Regions from separate parts of the Priestia sp. VA7 genome, predicted to be linked through region 2. Evidence: riboswitches for the same ligand, from Rfam matches in the RefSeq annotation. Region 2 holds a riboswitch; each other region holds the start of a gene.
The links. A riboswitch is a leader RNA that binds a small molecule or an ion and turns the genes downstream of it on or off. The one in region 2 is predicted to bind S-adenosylmethionine.
Positions count from the first base shown of each region.

Region 1: linked by a shared signal. The riboswitch ahead of mtnK (S-methyl-5-thioribose kinase) and the one ahead of AC0C45_RS22100 (phosphoadenylyl-sulfate reductase) in region 2 are both predicted to bind S-adenosylmethionine.
Region 3: linked by a shared signal. The riboswitch ahead of metK (methionine adenosyltransferase) and the one ahead of AC0C45_RS22100 (phosphoadenylyl-sulfate reductase) in region 2 are both predicted to bind S-adenosylmethionine.

Region 1 covers NZ_JBVQPN010000002.1:634,937-640,547, forward strand. The annotation lists gene AC0C45_RS09720 (PAS domain S-box protein) at 1-274, shown strand, start outside; gene AC0C45_RS09725 (methylated-DNA--[protein]-cysteine S-methyltransferase) at 293-796, shown strand; gene AC0C45_RS09730 (hypothetical protein) at 797-961, opposite strand; gene mtnA (S-methyl-5-thioribose-1-phosphate isomerase) at 1,095-2,153, opposite strand; gene mtnK (S-methyl-5-thioribose kinase) at 2,189-3,361, opposite strand; SAM riboswitch class I at 3,497-3,647, opposite strand; gene AC0C45_RS09745 (carbon-nitrogen family hydrolase) at 3,739-4,521, opposite strand; gene AC0C45_RS09750 (pyridoxal phosphate-dependent aminotransferase) at 4,633-5,611, shown strand, end outside.
Region 2 covers NZ_JBVQPN010000005.1:8,423-14,033, forward strand. The annotation lists gene AC0C45_RS22095 (inorganic phosphate transporter) at 1-19, opposite strand, end outside; gene AC0C45_RS22100 (phosphoadenylyl-sulfate reductase) at 39-752, opposite strand; SAM riboswitch class I at 1,007-1,109, opposite strand; gene cdaS (sporulation-specific diadenylate cyclase CdaS) at 1,423-2,049, shown strand; gene AC0C45_RS22110 (VOC family protein) at 2,147-2,530, shown strand; gene AC0C45_RS22115 (potassium channel family protein) at 2,598-3,386, shown strand; gene AC0C45_RS22120 (YugN-like family protein) at 3,396-3,800, opposite strand; gene AC0C45_RS22125 (hypothetical protein) at 3,854-4,048, opposite strand; gene AC0C45_RS22130 (glucose-6-phosphate isomerase) at 4,179-5,528, opposite strand.
Region 3 covers NZ_JBVQPN010000001.1:37,759-43,369, reverse strand. The annotation lists gene AC0C45_RS00315 (phosphatase PAP2 family protein) at 1-53, shown strand, start outside; gene AC0C45_RS00310 (glycosyltransferase family 4 protein) at 72-1,217, shown strand; gene metK (methionine adenosyltransferase) at 1,249-2,451, opposite strand; SAM riboswitch class I at 2,584-2,701, opposite strand; gene pckA (phosphoenolpyruvate carboxykinase (ATP)) at 3,076-4,665, shown strand; gene AC0C45_RS00295 (DUF2584 domain-containing protein) at 4,700-4,942, opposite strand; gene AC0C45_RS00290 (alpha/beta hydrolase family protein) at 4,997-5,611, opposite strand, start outside.

The DNA.
Region 1 (5,611 bases), on a different contig from region 2:
TGCAATTGAAGTCACGTCAAACGGAGGAAGAATTATTGTTGAAGTCTACTCTACAGAGCCGCACTACGTGACGGTCTCCATTCGAGATCAAGGGGATGGAATGCCCGAAGAGCGCATCAAGCGCTTAGGAGAACCATTTTATACGACAAAAGAAAAAGGAACGGGACTCGGTTTGATGGTCTCATATAAAATTATCGAAGAACATAAAGGGCGAATTGAAGTGGAAAGCAAAATAGGAGAAGGCACAGCTTTTCATGTTATTCTTCCAGCTTAATTAGAAAGGATAAAAAATATGTACTACGGAGAAATGAATTTATTTTCTGATTTGAAAATTTATATTGTAGCCTCGGAAACAGGGGTTCAACATATTTGGTTTGATAGCGATGATCATAATGAGCAGCTTAAAGAACTTGTCCATGACGAGAATTATCACCATGTGAAAGAAGCGAAGCGACAGCTGGAGGATTATGCTGAAGGGCGCACGCTAACATTTGATTTGCCTTTGGATATAAAAGGAACAGACTTCCAAAAAGAAGTGTGGCTAACGCTTAAAGGTATACCTTATGGACAAACGTGGTCTTATAGTGATGTAGCGGAGTCTGTTAATCGCTCTAAAGCCGTAAGGGCTGTGGGACAAGCGAATCGTCGAAATCCACTGCCTATTATTTTACCTTGTCACCGTGTGATTGGAAAAAATGGAGCTTTAACAGGTTATGCAGGCTCCCAAACTCATATAAAAGAGAAACTATTAATGCTTGAAAGAAATGTAGCAAAAGGCGCTCTGGAGTTAAAATAACTATTCACCGTCCAATTTCCAGCCTTCTCCCTGCACAAAAACACCGTCAATTTGCTGAGGAGAAGGGAGGGAATTTAGTTCTTCATCTTTGGATAAATCGAATAGCTGATAGTGCTGCTTACGATTCAGCGCTTTGTTTTTATCTGTTTTTTGCTCTGAACTCATATTTACTCCCCCTTATTCAAAAAGAATCCCCTATAATATATGTAGAAAAAGAAGAGAGTACTGTTACAATTGTGTTACAAATGCAGGTGGAAACCAGTGCTCAACAAAAAAAGCCGCATAGCAGCGGCTTTTTTTATTGAGCAGATTGCAGCAAAACTTTTTGAATGGATTCCAAAGACGGGGAATGGATAATTCCATGCTCTGTAATAATGGCCGTAATCAGTTCGCTTGGCGTCACATCAAAAGCTGGATTGTACACAGAGATTCCGTCTGGAGCAATTTGTGTATCTCCAATGTGCGTTACTTCTTTAGGTGAACGTTCTTCAATAGGGATGCTGCTGCCGTCTTGAATAGATAAATCAAATGTGGACTGCGGCGCTGCTACGTAAAATGGAATACCGAATGCTTTCGCTAAAAGAGCAAGTCCATATGTTCCAATTTTGTTAGCCGTATCGCCATTTGCTGCAATGCGGTCAGCACCTACAATAATCCCATTAATTCCTTTTGTTTTAATGGTATGAGCGGCCATATTATCCGTAATCAGCGTCACGTCCACTTCCGACTGCTGAAGTTCCCAGGCTGTTAAGCGAGAACCTTGAAGAACGGGTCTTGTTTCACAGGCAAATACTTCAAGCGGAATATCACGCTGCTTAGACAAGTGAAAAGGTGCTAAGGCTGTTCCATAATAAGCTGTAGCAATTGAACCAGCATTACATATTGTCATGATTTTATCCTTCTTTTTAAATAAAGAAAGAGCATAATCCCCAATTCGGTAGCACGTTTCTTCATCTTCTACTTGAATTTGAATAGCTTCATGAACAACTTTTGTTTTAGCTTCATTAACGGACGAAGCGGATTCAGCGCTTTTCGCTACGCGCTCCAATGCCCAAAATAAATTGACGGCAGTAGGGCGTGAGCTAGCTAAATACTGTTGATCAAGAGCTAGCTTTTTGTTAAATTCCTTGACTGAATCTGTGTCATAGCTAAGCGCAGAAAGAGCAAGACCAAAAGCCGCCGTAATGCCAATTGCAGGGGCTCCGCGTACTTTCAAGGTAGTGATAGCATCCCATACGTCTTTAATGGTTTGCAGCTTAATATATTCAACGTTGCCAGGAAGCTGCTGCTGATCTAATAAAGTAATATATGATTCATTCCATTCCACTGAGCGCGGAAGTGATAGTGTATTTGTCATGCTGATACCGATCCTTTCATTGTGTACATTATTCGTTATCGAAGTAAATGTTCAAATTCATTTGGTGAAACGTCTTGTTGGTGCAGAAGCAAATAGCGTCCAATTTTTAACGCAGTACGTTTAGCGTTAATTTTTCTTTCCTCTGAAGAAATTTCGTCTAAGTCCGCCACGTGAGCTAAGCCAATCGTACGTCGAATGATTTCACATCCTGCATATCCAACAGCATCTTGCCACGTTTGCGTTAAAATTTCATGTAATAAGCGCTCATCTTTAGCGAAAGGTTCAGTGTTTTCAGAATGCCAAAGCGCAGTAAAGGTATCTTTGAATACGTTCCATGTGTTCGTAATGTGTGCAAATAACGGTTCGCGATTTGTTTCTCGAGAAAGAGCATTTAAAAATAAATTCGCAACAAATTGCCCTAAATCGAATCCAAACGGACCGTAAAAAGCAAACTCTGGATCAATCACTTTCGTTTCTTGACTGCTAGCAAAGATGCTGCCTGTATGTAAATCACCGTGGATTAGCGTTTGCGCATTTGTTAAAAATTTATATTTTAATTTTGCTGCTTGTAGCTTTACATCACCATCATTCCACAATTCTTCTACATCAGGACGCAGCGCTTTTTCAAATTCATTTGTATCAATATCAAAAAAAGGATCTGTAAAAACTAAATCTTCCGTAATATTGCATAAGTCGGGGTTGCTGTACTTAACAACTTCTTCTTTTTTATCCTGAGGTTTTAAGGCGAAATCAGACGTTTTGAACGCAATATGTCCTAAAAAAGAACCGATATGCTGTGAGAGCAGAGGATAACTTTCACCTTGAATAAGTCCGGCGCGAGAAATCGTTAAGTGAGACAGGTCTTCCATGACCGTAACAGCAAGCGTTTCATCGTGGTAATAAACAGCGGGCACAAGTTCTGGCGTAAATGCACCGAATTGCTTGAGCGCATTGCTTTCAATTGTGGCACGGTTCAAGGATAGAGGCCAGCTTTCGCCTACAACTTTTGCATAGGGAAGCGCTTGTTTGACGATAATGGATTTATTCGTTTGATCATTTATGATGTGAAAGACAAGATTTAAGTTGCCGTCACCAATTTCACGGGCAGTCAGTGCTTCTGTGGCATCAAAAAGACCTAGCTTTTTCACAAGTTTGATTGCTGAAATTTCTGTTAAAGGGTGATACTTCTCTGTTTTTGTTATTGACATCGGAATCCCTCCATAGTTTATTAAACTGATTTGTTTACTAAGTTAATAGGTTTAAGAATATATGGAGGCTTTTATAATTTTAGAAAATATAAAAGCCTCTTTCGTTGGAAAGAGGCTTGATTGTAGTGTTCAAACCTCTTATCTGCCAGAAAAAATTACTTTCTGTTGGAATTAGCACCGTGCCTTTGTAAAACATGTTTTACGGGTGTGATCCATCTTAGGATGGAATGACGGTCGGTTGCTGGGCTTCACAGGGCCAAATCCCTCAGCCAACTCTTGATAAGAGTACGATTACTTATTCAATTTTGATTTGTTTGAATATTTTATGATATCTGGTGAAAATCGTATCATGCAAAAAAACGGCTGTCAATACATAATTAATAAAATTCTGTACGGCGATCTGTAAAGACGGGAATTTGTTTACGAATTTCTTTTACAAGTTCCAGGTTAACGTCAGCACTTAAAAGTTCTTCGCTATCGCCAGCTTCAGCGATTATTTCTCCCCACGGATCGATGACTAAGGAATGTCCGGCAAATGTGTTATTAGGATCTTGGCCTACACGATTACATGCGATTACATAGCATTGATTTTCGATTGCACGGCTAATGAGCAGGGCTTTCCAGTGGGCAAGTCTTGGAGCCGGCCACTGAGCGACAACAAACAAGACTTCTGCTCCGCTGCTAGTATGAACCCGTATCCATTCTGGGAAACGAATATCGTAACAAATAACTCCTGCGCACAGTGACTGTTCAAGTGTAAAAAGGTTTTTTGCTGTTCCTGCTTCTAAATACAGGTGTTCATCCATTAATTTAAATAAGTGCAGTTTACTGTATTGTGATACTTCACGACCTTTTCGGTCAAAAATATACATCGTATTCGTGACGCCTTGCTCTGTTTTTTTCGCGATCGAACCTCCCACAATATTTACTTCGTTCGTTTTAGCAAACTGAGAGATTAATTGCTTGGCTTGCTGCCCTTCATCATCTGCAATTTCGTCTAGCCGCGTCAAATCATAGGCTGTATCCCATAGCTCAGGAAGCACAAGGATATCAGGGTTTTCTTTCAGGGCTTCCGTCATCTTTTGTTCGATATATTTTCGGTTTTTAGTTGGGTTTCCAAACGCAATATCAAGCTGCAAACACGTAATTTTTACACTCACTTTATCATCCGTCCTTTTTTAGTAGTTGAAAAAAATGACTTTACAAGTTGAGTATTACAATATATTATTTGTGACTAGAATTTCAAGAATTTTTTGAGAAGGTGTGCGATGATGAAACAATTTGAGCAATCGGAACTATTAAAAAGTTTACCAAAACAATTTTTTGCATCACTTGTGGGCAAGGTAGGAAAAGTAATGGCCCAAGGGCACGACGTTATTAACTTAGGGCAGGGAAATCCTGATCAGCCTACTCCTTCACATATTGTAGAAACACTGCAAAAAGCAAGTGCTAATCCTATGCATCATAAATATTCTCCATTTCGGGGGCACCAGTTTTTAAAAGAGGCCGTGGCGACTTTTTATAAACGAGAATATGGCGTTGATGTGGATCCTGAAAAAGAAGTAGCTATTTTATTTGGCGGAAAGGGTGGACTTGTTGAAATCCCGCAGTGCTTGTTAAATCCTGGAGATACGGTGCTGGTTCCAGATCCTGGATATCCTGACTACTGGTCTGGAGTAGAGCTTGCAAAAGCCAAGATGGAAGTGATGCCTCTCACGGCTGAAAATCATTTTCTACCCGTATACGAAGAGATAAGTGAACGTGCTAAAGAACAGGCAAAGCTCATGTTTTTAAACTATCCGAATAATCCTACTGGTGCAGTGGCAACGGCAGAATTTTTTGAAGACACCGTGGCGTTTGCTGCCAAGCACGATATTTGTGTGGTACACGACTTTGCTTACGGAGCAATTGGGTTTGATGGTAAAAAGCCAATCAGTTTTTTACAGACGCCTGGTGCAAAAGAGACGGGAATTGAAATTTATACTCTTTCTAAAACGTATAACATGGCGGGATGGCGAGTTGGATTTGCTGTAGGAAATGAAAGTGTAGTAGAAGCTATTAATCTTCTTCAAGATCATATGTATGTCAGTCTCTTTGGGGCCGTTCAAGAGGCAGCAGCCGCAGCTCTGTTGGAATCTCAACAATGTGTGAATGATTTAGTTAAGCGCTATGAATCTAGACGCAATACCTTTATTCAAGGGCTTCGAGAAATTGGTTGGGATGTTACATCTCCAGCAGGCTCCTTTTTTG
Region 2 (5,611 bases):
CAACATATAAAAGCATCATTTATTCAGCTCTTTCGTATTTAAGATTCGTGTAATCCGCATTCAACTTTTTGTGTACCTGCCCATCTTCCTGAACGTAAATCGTCTACATTGTAGGCAGGTGCGGTACAGGGCTCACAGCCAATACTTGGGTAGCCTTGATCATGAAGTTTGTTATATGGTAAATCATGCTTATACACATAGCGCCAAACTTCTTTCCAGGACCAATGAATTAACGGGCAGACTTTCACTTTCTTGAATTTCTCATCTTTATTAAAATAATTCGTGTTGGCACGAGATTCAGACTGCTCGCGTCTCAAACCAGAAATCCACGCATCATAAGGAGCAAGAGATTCCCTTAGCGGGATGATTTTTCGAATTTGACAGCATAGGTTAGGCTGACTCTTCCAAAGTTCATCTCCATGTTTCTCAGCTTGTTCTGCAAGCGTTAAATCCGGTTTTTTCATACGAATACGCAAATCAGGAAAGCGTTCTTTAATTGCATCAATTACTTCATATGTTTCTTTAAAATGAACGCCCGTATCTAAAAAGACGATTTCAGCATCTTTTTTCACTTTTGAAATTAAATCAATTAACACGATCCCCTCGATACCAAAGCTTGATGCGTAAATAATTGAATCTCCGTAGGTATCATACGCCCACTGCAATGCTGAAAGGGCTCCTTTTGTTTCATCTTCACTGTCGAACTCTGGAAATGTATCACTCCAGTTTTCGTACGTATATAAGTCTGCCATTTTCTTCACTCCAATTCTTAGTTATCCGCGTTATCCAATAAAAAAAGACGGTTTTACCCACTAGAATTGGATAAAACCGCCTCTAGTGTGTCTAGTCAGCGAAACTATTTAATTCTTACTTTGCTTCAACATGCTCAAAGATTTGTTTTAAGTCGGGGGTTACAGTCATTGGTGTCCCTCCTCAAATTATCGCTTGCGCTATATCAAAATAAAAAGTCTTCCATATTGAAAGACTGGGTAGGCAATAATTTTTCACCTTATCTTTCAAAATGATACACACTTTGCTGGAATTAGCACCTTGCTAAGCAGGTTGCCGGGGTTCAGCGGGCCAGATCCCTCCACCACTCTTGATAAGCATTTTTTAAAAATTTTAGCATATTTAGAATATTTGTCAACATTAAAAATCATATATCCGATAAGAAAACTATACTTTAAATTCACAGAAATATCTATACTTTTATTTAAAACAACATATGTAAATTTAACCCAAATGTGAACGTATCAGTTTATAAAACGCTTTCTTTTTTCTCCAACTTTTTATATTCTCTTGCTAAATAAAACACAAAACCTCTCTATAAAATTAATAAGGGATTTATAAGCTTTACGGATAATTCACCCACATTAGCACACATTACAGATAACACTGACTGACAGATAGGAGCTATATAAGATGGAGAGACAACCCTTTCAATTAGACGATACAATTAAAAATAATGTGCGAACATATTTACAGCAGATTTCAACTGAAGCCTCTAATTTAATTAAACATTTAGACACGAGTGATCATTGTATCCTATGTGATTTTGAGGAGATGCGAAAGTTATTTCAAGATGTTCAAGCTACGGCTGCCTCTTATTATTTGCGTCATTATCTATCGCCTTATACATTTGAATATGCTGCTCTGTCCTTAGCTATTCATAACCTTTCTGAGAAACGTCACGGCGCTTTAATTGTCATTGAACGGGAACAAAATGTAGACTCTCTTATTCAAAAAGGAATCCCTATTCAAGCTCCTGTCAGCGCTACGCTAGTTGAGACGCTGTTCTATCCAGGGACACCCTTACATGACGGAGCCGTCTTGATTAGAAATAATCAGCTTATCTCAGCTGCTAATGTTTTACCTCTCTCGTCTATTATTTCAACGACCAAAAAATTGGGAACACGCCACCGTGCAGCCATTGGAATGTCGGAAAAATCGGATGCATTAATTTTAGTTGTATCTGAAGAAACAGGCAAAATTTCGTTTGCTCTTGATGGAAGCCTCTACCCTATTCACTCCAGCAAAAATATGATTTAAGAGCCCTTTCCTGATAAGCAGCCCTATCTTGACTTCTATATCCTTTCTCTTTAATATATTTCATAGTTTTTACATACTATAGATACGGGTGATGCATATGACAATTTTAAAATTTGAACATGTAGGCGTTCAAGTAAAGGATATAGAAGAATCTATTGAGTTCTATACGCAAAAAGTGGGATTAGAGCTCATCGAAACACTACCACATACCGATCCATCTTTGAAGCTAGCTTTTCTAGGTTTAGAAGGCAATGTAATCGTAGAGTTAATTCAAGGGTATAACTCAAGCTTACCTAACGAAGGTAAAGTTCATCATTTTGCCCTGGCAGTAGACGGAATTGAAGAGGAGTTTGAGCGTTTAAAATCAGCAGGCGTTTCATTTGTTGAAGAAAACATTGTAACTTTGCCAAATGGAGCAAGATACTTATTTTTCTACGGTCCAGACAAAGAATGGATTGAATATTACGAAGTAAAAAGATAAAGATATCTTATACCTTCAGTAGAAAATGGTCATACTGTGGTTATGACTAATCACTGGAGGTTTTTTTATGATGGAATGGCTATTATTTCGACTTTTTCGTCGTTCTATTTTAGTGCGGCTTCTTTTTATTATCGGCTGCCTTGTTCTGCTTTTCGGCATGCTTATACATTTCCTAGAGCCGCAAACGTTTGGGAATGTGTTTGAAGGAATTTGGTGGGTTATTATTACAATTTCTACTATAGGGTACGGTGATTTTGCTCCGACCACTACGATTGGAAGGTTAGCTGCAATTATTTTAGTCCTGATCGGAACGGGATTTATTACTACTTATTTTGTTACGCTTTCTAAAATTGCTGTTTCCGCTGAGAGCGCTTATTTGGAAGGGAATTTAAAATTTTATGGAAAAGATCACTTTATCGTTGTTGGGTGGAATGAGCGCGCCAAACTCGTGTTAGAGTCTTATCGCGACGCATTTCATAAAGAAGACATTGTTCTTATCGACGACTCTCTGACTAAAAATCCCATGATTTGTGATCGCGTTCATTTTATTAAAGGAAGTCCCTCTCATTATGAAGTATTAGAACTTGCCAACGCTCGGTACGCAAAAAAAGTGCTGATTACTGCCGATCAACATAAGACAGAAGAATATGCAGACATGAATACGATTGTTACGTTAGTCGCTCTGCAAGGATTGAACCCTTCTATTTACAGCATCGTTGAACTGTTAACAAAAAAGCATATTCAAAATGCACAAAATTTGGGGGTGAATGAAATGATTAAAACAAACGAGTTGATTAGTCAAGTCATGTACGAACATATTTTTGTGAAAAAAGTAGAGAGTTTAAAAAAAGAATAGTTCCTTCAATTACTGAAGCAGCGCATCTTCTGCCTCTCTAATTAGCTCTTCTCCTAAGCTGATATACTTTTCTGGAAATGAAGCGTCTGCGTCTTGGGGTTCTGCAAACTGATTAAATGAAGCACTCACATTTCCATTGTGAACATCGTCGTCTAGACCAATTTGATATTTATGTGAAAGTAAAAATGGCGTGCCAATCTGTACGGTTGTTCCTTTAGAATCCAGCTCTCCATTCGTAGCTGTAAACGGGATACGTAAAAATTGATAGCCGACTTCATCATTCATCTTATAGTCGAATGAACCATGGTCATAATCCCAATTCCCTCCAATGTTATACCCAAGCGGCTTAAGCGTTTTTTCTAATTCATAAAGCTTGAATAATGTGCCCTCTAATCTTGAAGATAATTCAATCATGTTATCCCTCCTCTGTTTTAACATGTCCTTTTTCCAGCGTTTTATCCTTTATCTCAAAAGCAAAAAAGAGATTGAGATATAACTAAATGAATCCAACCTAAAGACGAACAAACTGGATAAAGTAGCTCGTATAAATCGCTTGTGACACCGTGATGTCCGTGCAAGGCTTCGCTTTCCGCGGGCGGGCGCTGAGCCCCCTCGTCGCTTGCGCTTTTCCCGCAGGAGTCTCCGCCTTGCCCTCCAATCAACTGCTAGAAGGACCTAAACAGATGAAACTATATTCACCATAACAAAAAAAACGAACCACTAATCAAACATGTTGATCAATGGTTCGTTTTTCACTTGGGCTAAAATACTTTTGTACCGCCCTCTTTTTACTTATTTCAAACGCTTTTCTAATTCTGCTTTTTTCTCTTCAAAACCAGGTTTTCCAAGAAGAGCAAACATATTTACTTTGTATGCTTCTACTCCCGGCTGATCGAATGGGTTTACGCCTAATAAATAGCCGCTGATTGCACATGCTTTTTCGAAGAAATATACAACATATCCGAACGTATACTCATCTAGCGCAGGAATGTTCACAACTAAGTTTGGAACGCCTCCATCTGTGTGAGCAAGCATTGTACCTTGGAACGCTTTTTTATTTACAAAGTCAACTGTTTCACCAGCTAAGTAATTTAATCCATCTAAGTCCGCTGCATCTTCTTCAATTGTTAGCTCATGACGAGAATCTTGAACTTGTACAATTGTTTCAAAAATATCACGGCGACCTTCTTGTACATATTGACCTAAAGAATGAAGATCCGTTGAGAAGTTAGCAGATGAAGGGTAAATACCTTTTTGGTCTTTTCCTTCACTTTCGCCAAATAACTGTTTCCACCACTCAGCAAAGTATTGAAGAGCTGGCTCATAGTTAATCAGCATTTCAATTGTTTTTCCTTTATTATAAAGCACATTACGAGCTACAGCATATTGATAAGCTGGGTTCTCTTCTAGCTCTGATGATGAGAATGCTTCTTGAGCATCAGCTGCCCCTTTCATCATTTGTTCGATATCAAGACCCGCAGCGGCAATTGGTAATAAGCCAACCGCTGTTAATACTGAATAACGGCCGCCTACATCATCTGGAATAACAAATGTTTCATAGCCTTCTTCGTCCGCTAATGTTTTTAATGCGCCGCGCGCTTTATCTGTTGTTGCATAAATACGCTTGCGTGCTTCTTCTTTGCCGTATTTCTCTTCTAATAATTTACGGAAGATACGGAAAGCAATCGCCGGTTCTGTTGTTGTACCAGATTTTGAAATAACATTAATAGAGAAATCTTTATCTTGTAAAACATCCATTAAGTCTTTCATGTATGTTGAGCTGATGTTGTTACCAGCAAAAATAACTTGCGGAGTTTTACGCTGTTCTTTTGATAATGTGTTATAGAATGAATGCTGAAGCATTTCAATAGCAGCACGAGCACCTAAGTAAGATCCTCCAATACCGATAACAATTAATACATCTGAATCAGATTTAATTTTTTCTGCACTTTTTTGAATGCGTGCAAATTCTTCTTTGTCATACTCCGTAGGAAGGTCGACCCATCCTAAAAAGTCGTTTCCAGCACCTGTTTTCTCATGAATTGAATGGTGAGCTACTTTCACGGCATCACGTAAGTATGTAAGTTCATGTTCACCAAAAAATGATAACGCGTTTGAATAATCAAAACGAACATGTGTCATAGTCTGTTCCTCCATTAAAATATCTTTATTTTTCACTTTATCGAAACTGTTAGCTGAATTCAAGTGAATCCACTTACAATTTG
Region 3 (5,611 bases), on a different contig from region 2:
TGATACTGGGCATCTTTTCAGGTGCTGTGTCACTGAACATATTTTTAACTTAATTGATAGGAGGAGTACTAATGAGAATTGCTTTATTTACGGATACATTTGCTCCAGAAGTTAACGGAGCTGCTAAAACACTTTATCAGTTTACCCAGTATGTCAAATCAAAGCAAATTCCCATCCAGGTATTTGCTCCTGAATTTGCTCATGATCAGTCATTTTCAACGTATGTTCACCGTTCGCCCAGCATGCCGTTTTTCCTTTATCCAAACAGCCGCTTTTCATTGCCAAACGTTCTAAAAATTAAAAAGCAGCTGCAGGAATTCAATCCTTCTATTATTCATTTGGCCACTCCTTTTACAATGGGGCTTTGCGGCTCCTATTACGGGAAAAGATTAGGTGTTCCTCTTGTCGGCTCTTATCATACCAATTTTGATGATTATTTATCTCACTATGAACTTGAAAAAATGCGTGTACCACTGCAAAAATATATGAAATGGTTTTATAAACCTGTACAAAAAATATTCGCTCCCTCTGAAGTGACCAAACAGCAGCTAGAAGAACAAGGGTTTCACAACGTATCTATTTGGTCGCGAGGAGTAAATCATAAATTATTTCATCCCCACTATGACCGCTTCGATATTCGTATTAAATATAATATTAAAAAGCCCTACATTTTAACATATGTAGGAAGATTAGCTAAAGAAAAGAACGCTGATTTTTTAATAAAAATTGCACGATCTCTACCTGATCATATCCGCCATCAAATTCACTGGGTTATTGTGGGAGACGGCCCTTTAAAAGAACAAATGCAACAGCAAGCATCTGAGCATATGACATTTACAGGCTTCCTTGAAGGTAAGCAACTTGCTCATATCTATTCATCATCTGATTTGTTTGTTTTTCCTTCAGAAACAGAAACCTTCGGAAATGTTGTACTGGAGTCTCTTGCTTCTGGAACTCCTGTAGTGGCAGCAAATGCAGGAGGAGTTAAACAGATGGTTCAGCACGGGCGAAACGGCTACCTTTGCAAACCTCACTCCTTAGAAGAATTCAGTTCGGCTATTACAGGTTTACTCGATGATTTGCACCAGCGGCTTCACTTTGGCCATGCAGCGAGACACTATGCTCTTACTCAATCATGGGACGCCATTTTTCAGCATTTGCTTTCAGAATATGAAGGCGTCGTAGAAAAATCTGCTGCAGGTATTCAATGGGCATAAAAAAATCTCCGTTTTCACGGAGATTTTTTTATTATTTAGCTAAAGCTTGAGTTTTTAATGCTTCCGCTTTGTCTGTGAACTCCCAAGGAAGCTCCACATCCGTACGACCAAAGTGGCCGTAAGCTGCTGTTTGCTTATAAATTGGGCGACGTAAATCAAGCATTTTAATGATGCCTGCTGGACGTAGGTCAAAGTTTTTGCGTACTACGTCTACTAGTACTTCTTCAGAAACTTTTCCTGTACCGAATGTATCAATTGAAATAGATACTGGTTGTGCAACACCAATCGCATATGCTAGTTGTACTTCACATTTATCAGCAAGATCAGCTGCTACAATGTTTTTCGCAACATAACGAGCTGCATAAGCTGCTGAACGGTCTACTTTTGTTGCGTCCTTACCAGAGAATGCACCGCCGCCATGACGAGCATATCCGCCGTAAGTATCAACGATAATTTTACGACCAGTTAAACCAGCATCTCCTTGAGGACCGCCGATTACGAAACGGCCTGTTGGGTTAATGAAATACTTTGTATTTTCATCAATTAACTCGTTTGGAACAACTGGATTAATAACATATTCTTTTAAGTTACGTTGAATTTGCTCTAACGTTACTTCTGGATGATGCTGAGTTGAAATAACAATTGTATCGATGCGAACAGGTTTGTTGTTTTCATCATATTCAACTGTTACTTGTGTTTTACCATCCGGGCGAAGGTAAGGAAGAATTTCTTCTTTACGTACTTCTGTTAGACGGCGAGCAAGTTTATGAGCTAATGAAATTGGAAGAGGCATTAATTCTTTTGTTTCGTTACATGCATAACCAAACATTAAGCCTTGGTCTCCAGCTCCGATTGCTTCGATTTCTTCATCTGACATTTGACCTTCACGTGCTTCTAACGCTTGGTCTACACCAGCAGCGATATCAGCTGACTGCTCGTCGATAGATGTTAATACTGCACAAGTTTCAGCATCAAATCCGTATTTTGCACGAGTATAGCCAATTCCTTTAATTGTTTCGCGAACTGTTTTAGGAATATCCACGTAAGTAGAAGTTGTAATTTCACCACTTACTAAAACTAAACCAGTTGTTACGCTTGTTTCACAAGCAACACGAGCATTTGGATCCTTTGCTAGGATAGCATCAAGAATTGAGTCAGAAATTTGGTCACAAATTTTATCGGGATGTCCCTCTGTAACAGATTCTGACGTGAACAGACGACGTTGTGTTGACATCAGTTTTCCTCCTTATAAATACGATACATTGTGATACGGTACTCATTCCCTTATTTTCATTACACGCTAAAAAATATAAAAAAACCTTTCCTTGTATCGAGGAAAGGTATCAAATTCTACATAAGCCTTTCACTCTTATCGATCAAGGTTGTGCCCTTGCATCAGGTTAGCACCTTATCGTCTACACAAAAAAATGACGATGGTTGCTGGGTTTCATAGGGCCTGTCCCTCCACCAGCTCGGGATAAGAGAGTATCCGTTCAAGGACATATAATACATGAAAAAGCGCTTCACTGTCAACAACATTCAAATGGAAATCATCTCTTTATGTTTGAATCTGTTTTAATGTAACATACTCAAATTCCGAAATAGTACACCTTATTAAGAATCATCACTAAGTTTAGTTAATAAGACAGATCAAAATGAGGCTTTCACTTAAAATAGCTTCACTTTTTTCTCTCCTAGCACATATACAGGTGTCCAAAATAGGTATAATGTACATTTTTTTATAATACACAAACATTTTTAGTTAAATAGTATAGAATAATTAAATAAATGTGTTATACTAATTATAAATTTCAAACATTAATGAATAAATAATAGCTAAAAAAGGAAGGTAGTGCACATGAGTACTGTTGATATGTCTATCGAATTAAATGGTTTGCTTCAATTAAAAACAACAAAACACCAATTATCTGTTCCACAACTTGTTGAAAAAATTCTAGCTCGACGCGAAGGAACGTTGACTTCTACAGGTGCTGTGTCAGTCGAAACCGGAAAATATACAGGTCGCTCTCCTTTAGATAAATTTATTGTAAGCGATGCTGTGTCTTCAAAAACGGTTGAATGGGGACCTGTCAATCAGCCAATTTCTGCTCAGCGATTCGATGCGCTATACAAAAAAGTCTTAAACCACTTAAAGAAGCAGGATGAACTTTTTGTTTTTAATGGATATGCTGGAGCTGATAAAAAGTATCAGTTACCAATTCAAGTAGTTAATGAATTTGCATGGCACAACCTATTCGCTCAGCAGTTATTCATTCGCCCTTCAGCCGAACAAAAAACAAATGATGATGTGAAGCCGTTTACAATTGTAGCAGCTCCAACGTTCAAAGCTGATCCTGAAACAGACGGGACGAATTCTGAAACCTTCATTATTCTTTCGTTAGAGCGACGCATTGTGCTAATTGGAGGAACTGAATACGCTGGTGAAATGAAAAAATCTATTTTCTCAGTGATGAACTTCTTGCTTCCTCAAAACAATATTCTATCCATGCACTGTTCTGCCAACGTAGGAGAAGAAGGTGACGTTGCATTATTCTTTGGTTTATCTGGAACGGGTAAAACAACGCTTTCTGCTGATGCAAACCGTCGTTTAATCGGAGATGATGAGCACGGTTGGTCAAGCTCTGGTGTATTTAATATTGAAGGAGGATGCTACGCGAAGTGCATTCAGCTTTCCGAAGAAAAAGAACCGCAAATTTTCAATGCAATTCGCTTCGGCGCCGTACTGGAAAATGTAGTGTTAAATCAAAATACGAAAGTAGCAGATTACAATGATAATAGTTTAACAGAGAATACTCGTGCCGCTTATTCAATTGACTCTATTGATAATACGGTATTGCCAAGCGTTGCTGGGCACCCTACAGCTATTGTCTTTTTAACTGCTGATGCTTTCGGCGTCTTGCCTCCAATCAGCAAGCTTACAAAAGAACAAGCGATGTACCATTTTCTGAGCGGATACACTAGTAAGTTAGCTGGAACAGAGCGCGGCGTAACATCGCCACAGGCTACTTTCTCTACATGCTTTGGTGAGCCTTTCTTACCTCTTGCTCCAACAACTTATGCAGAAATGCTAGGAAAGAAAATCGATGAACATAATGTAAATGTCTACCTTGTAAATACTGGATGGACCGGTGGTGAATACGGCATCGGCGAACGAATGAAGTTAAGTTACACTCGAGCTATGGTTCAAGCAGCCCTTGAAGGAGAACTAGCTAATACCGAAACAGTAACAGACGCTATTTTTGGTTTATCGATTCCAACTCATGTTCCGGGAGTTCCTGATGAAGTGCTTCAGCCTTCTAAAGCCTGGAACGATGCAACAGCTTATAATCAAAAAGCAACTGAGCTTGCTGCTAAATTCAAAGCTAATTTCAAGCGTTTTAATGATGTGGCATCTGATATTTCAACATTAGGCGGACCTAGGGTCTAATAAAAAACCGATCGTCTTAGAGACGATCGGTTTTTTAGTTAGTCGAATGTAATTTTGTCAGTTCATATGTGACAATGGTTTTTTCCTGCTCCATTTCTACCTTACGCACAACAGCAGTTCCAATACATTCTCCAGTTTTCGTTTTGTGAATGTTTAATGGAATATCTAACGGATACAAGCGATATCCTTTTTTCTCAATTTGAAAAATGTTATCCGTTACACGTTTTTCATTGCCTTTTGTTACAATCATTGTATTTAATTCTAGCGGCATCCCCATTTTTTCTCACTCCTCACTGTTATTCTACTTGTTTTCTCTATCGTAGCATATCTTTTATTGCGCTTTCATCCACTTCGTTAACTTCTTCACCGTTTCTCGGTTTTCTTTTGGTGGAAAAGCATGTGGAAAGTTTTCGAAGTACCAGCTGGTAACTTTTTTATTGGACTTCTTTAATTTAGATTCGAGCTGATAGGAATGATCAATCGATACGTTTTTATCTTCTAAACCATGAATAAGCAAGACCGGCGGCTTGACGAGATGAGCACGATGCAAAGGTGTCCTCCATTCATATCTTTCAGGATATTTAGAAGGAGTTCCTCCAATCACTCGCTTCATCATTCTTCTTAAATCTTCTCTTTCTTCATATGTCAGCACCATATCCGTGACGCCTCCCCATAACACAAGAGAGCGGCTGTCGTTTTTTTCAATGGCTGTGAGTAAAGCCATCACTCCCCCTCTTGAAAACCCAAAAATATGAATGCGGTCACGGTGGACGTTAGGGAGCTGTTTCAATAAATCGTAAGCAGCAAAAGCATCGTAACGATCATCTCCTGCAAAATCTTCGTTTCCTTCGCCTCCTTGATTTCCCCTATAGAACGGAGCCATCACAATAAAACCTTGAGAAGCAAATTGAATGAGTCGAGCAGGACGAACCGTTCCTACGTTCTT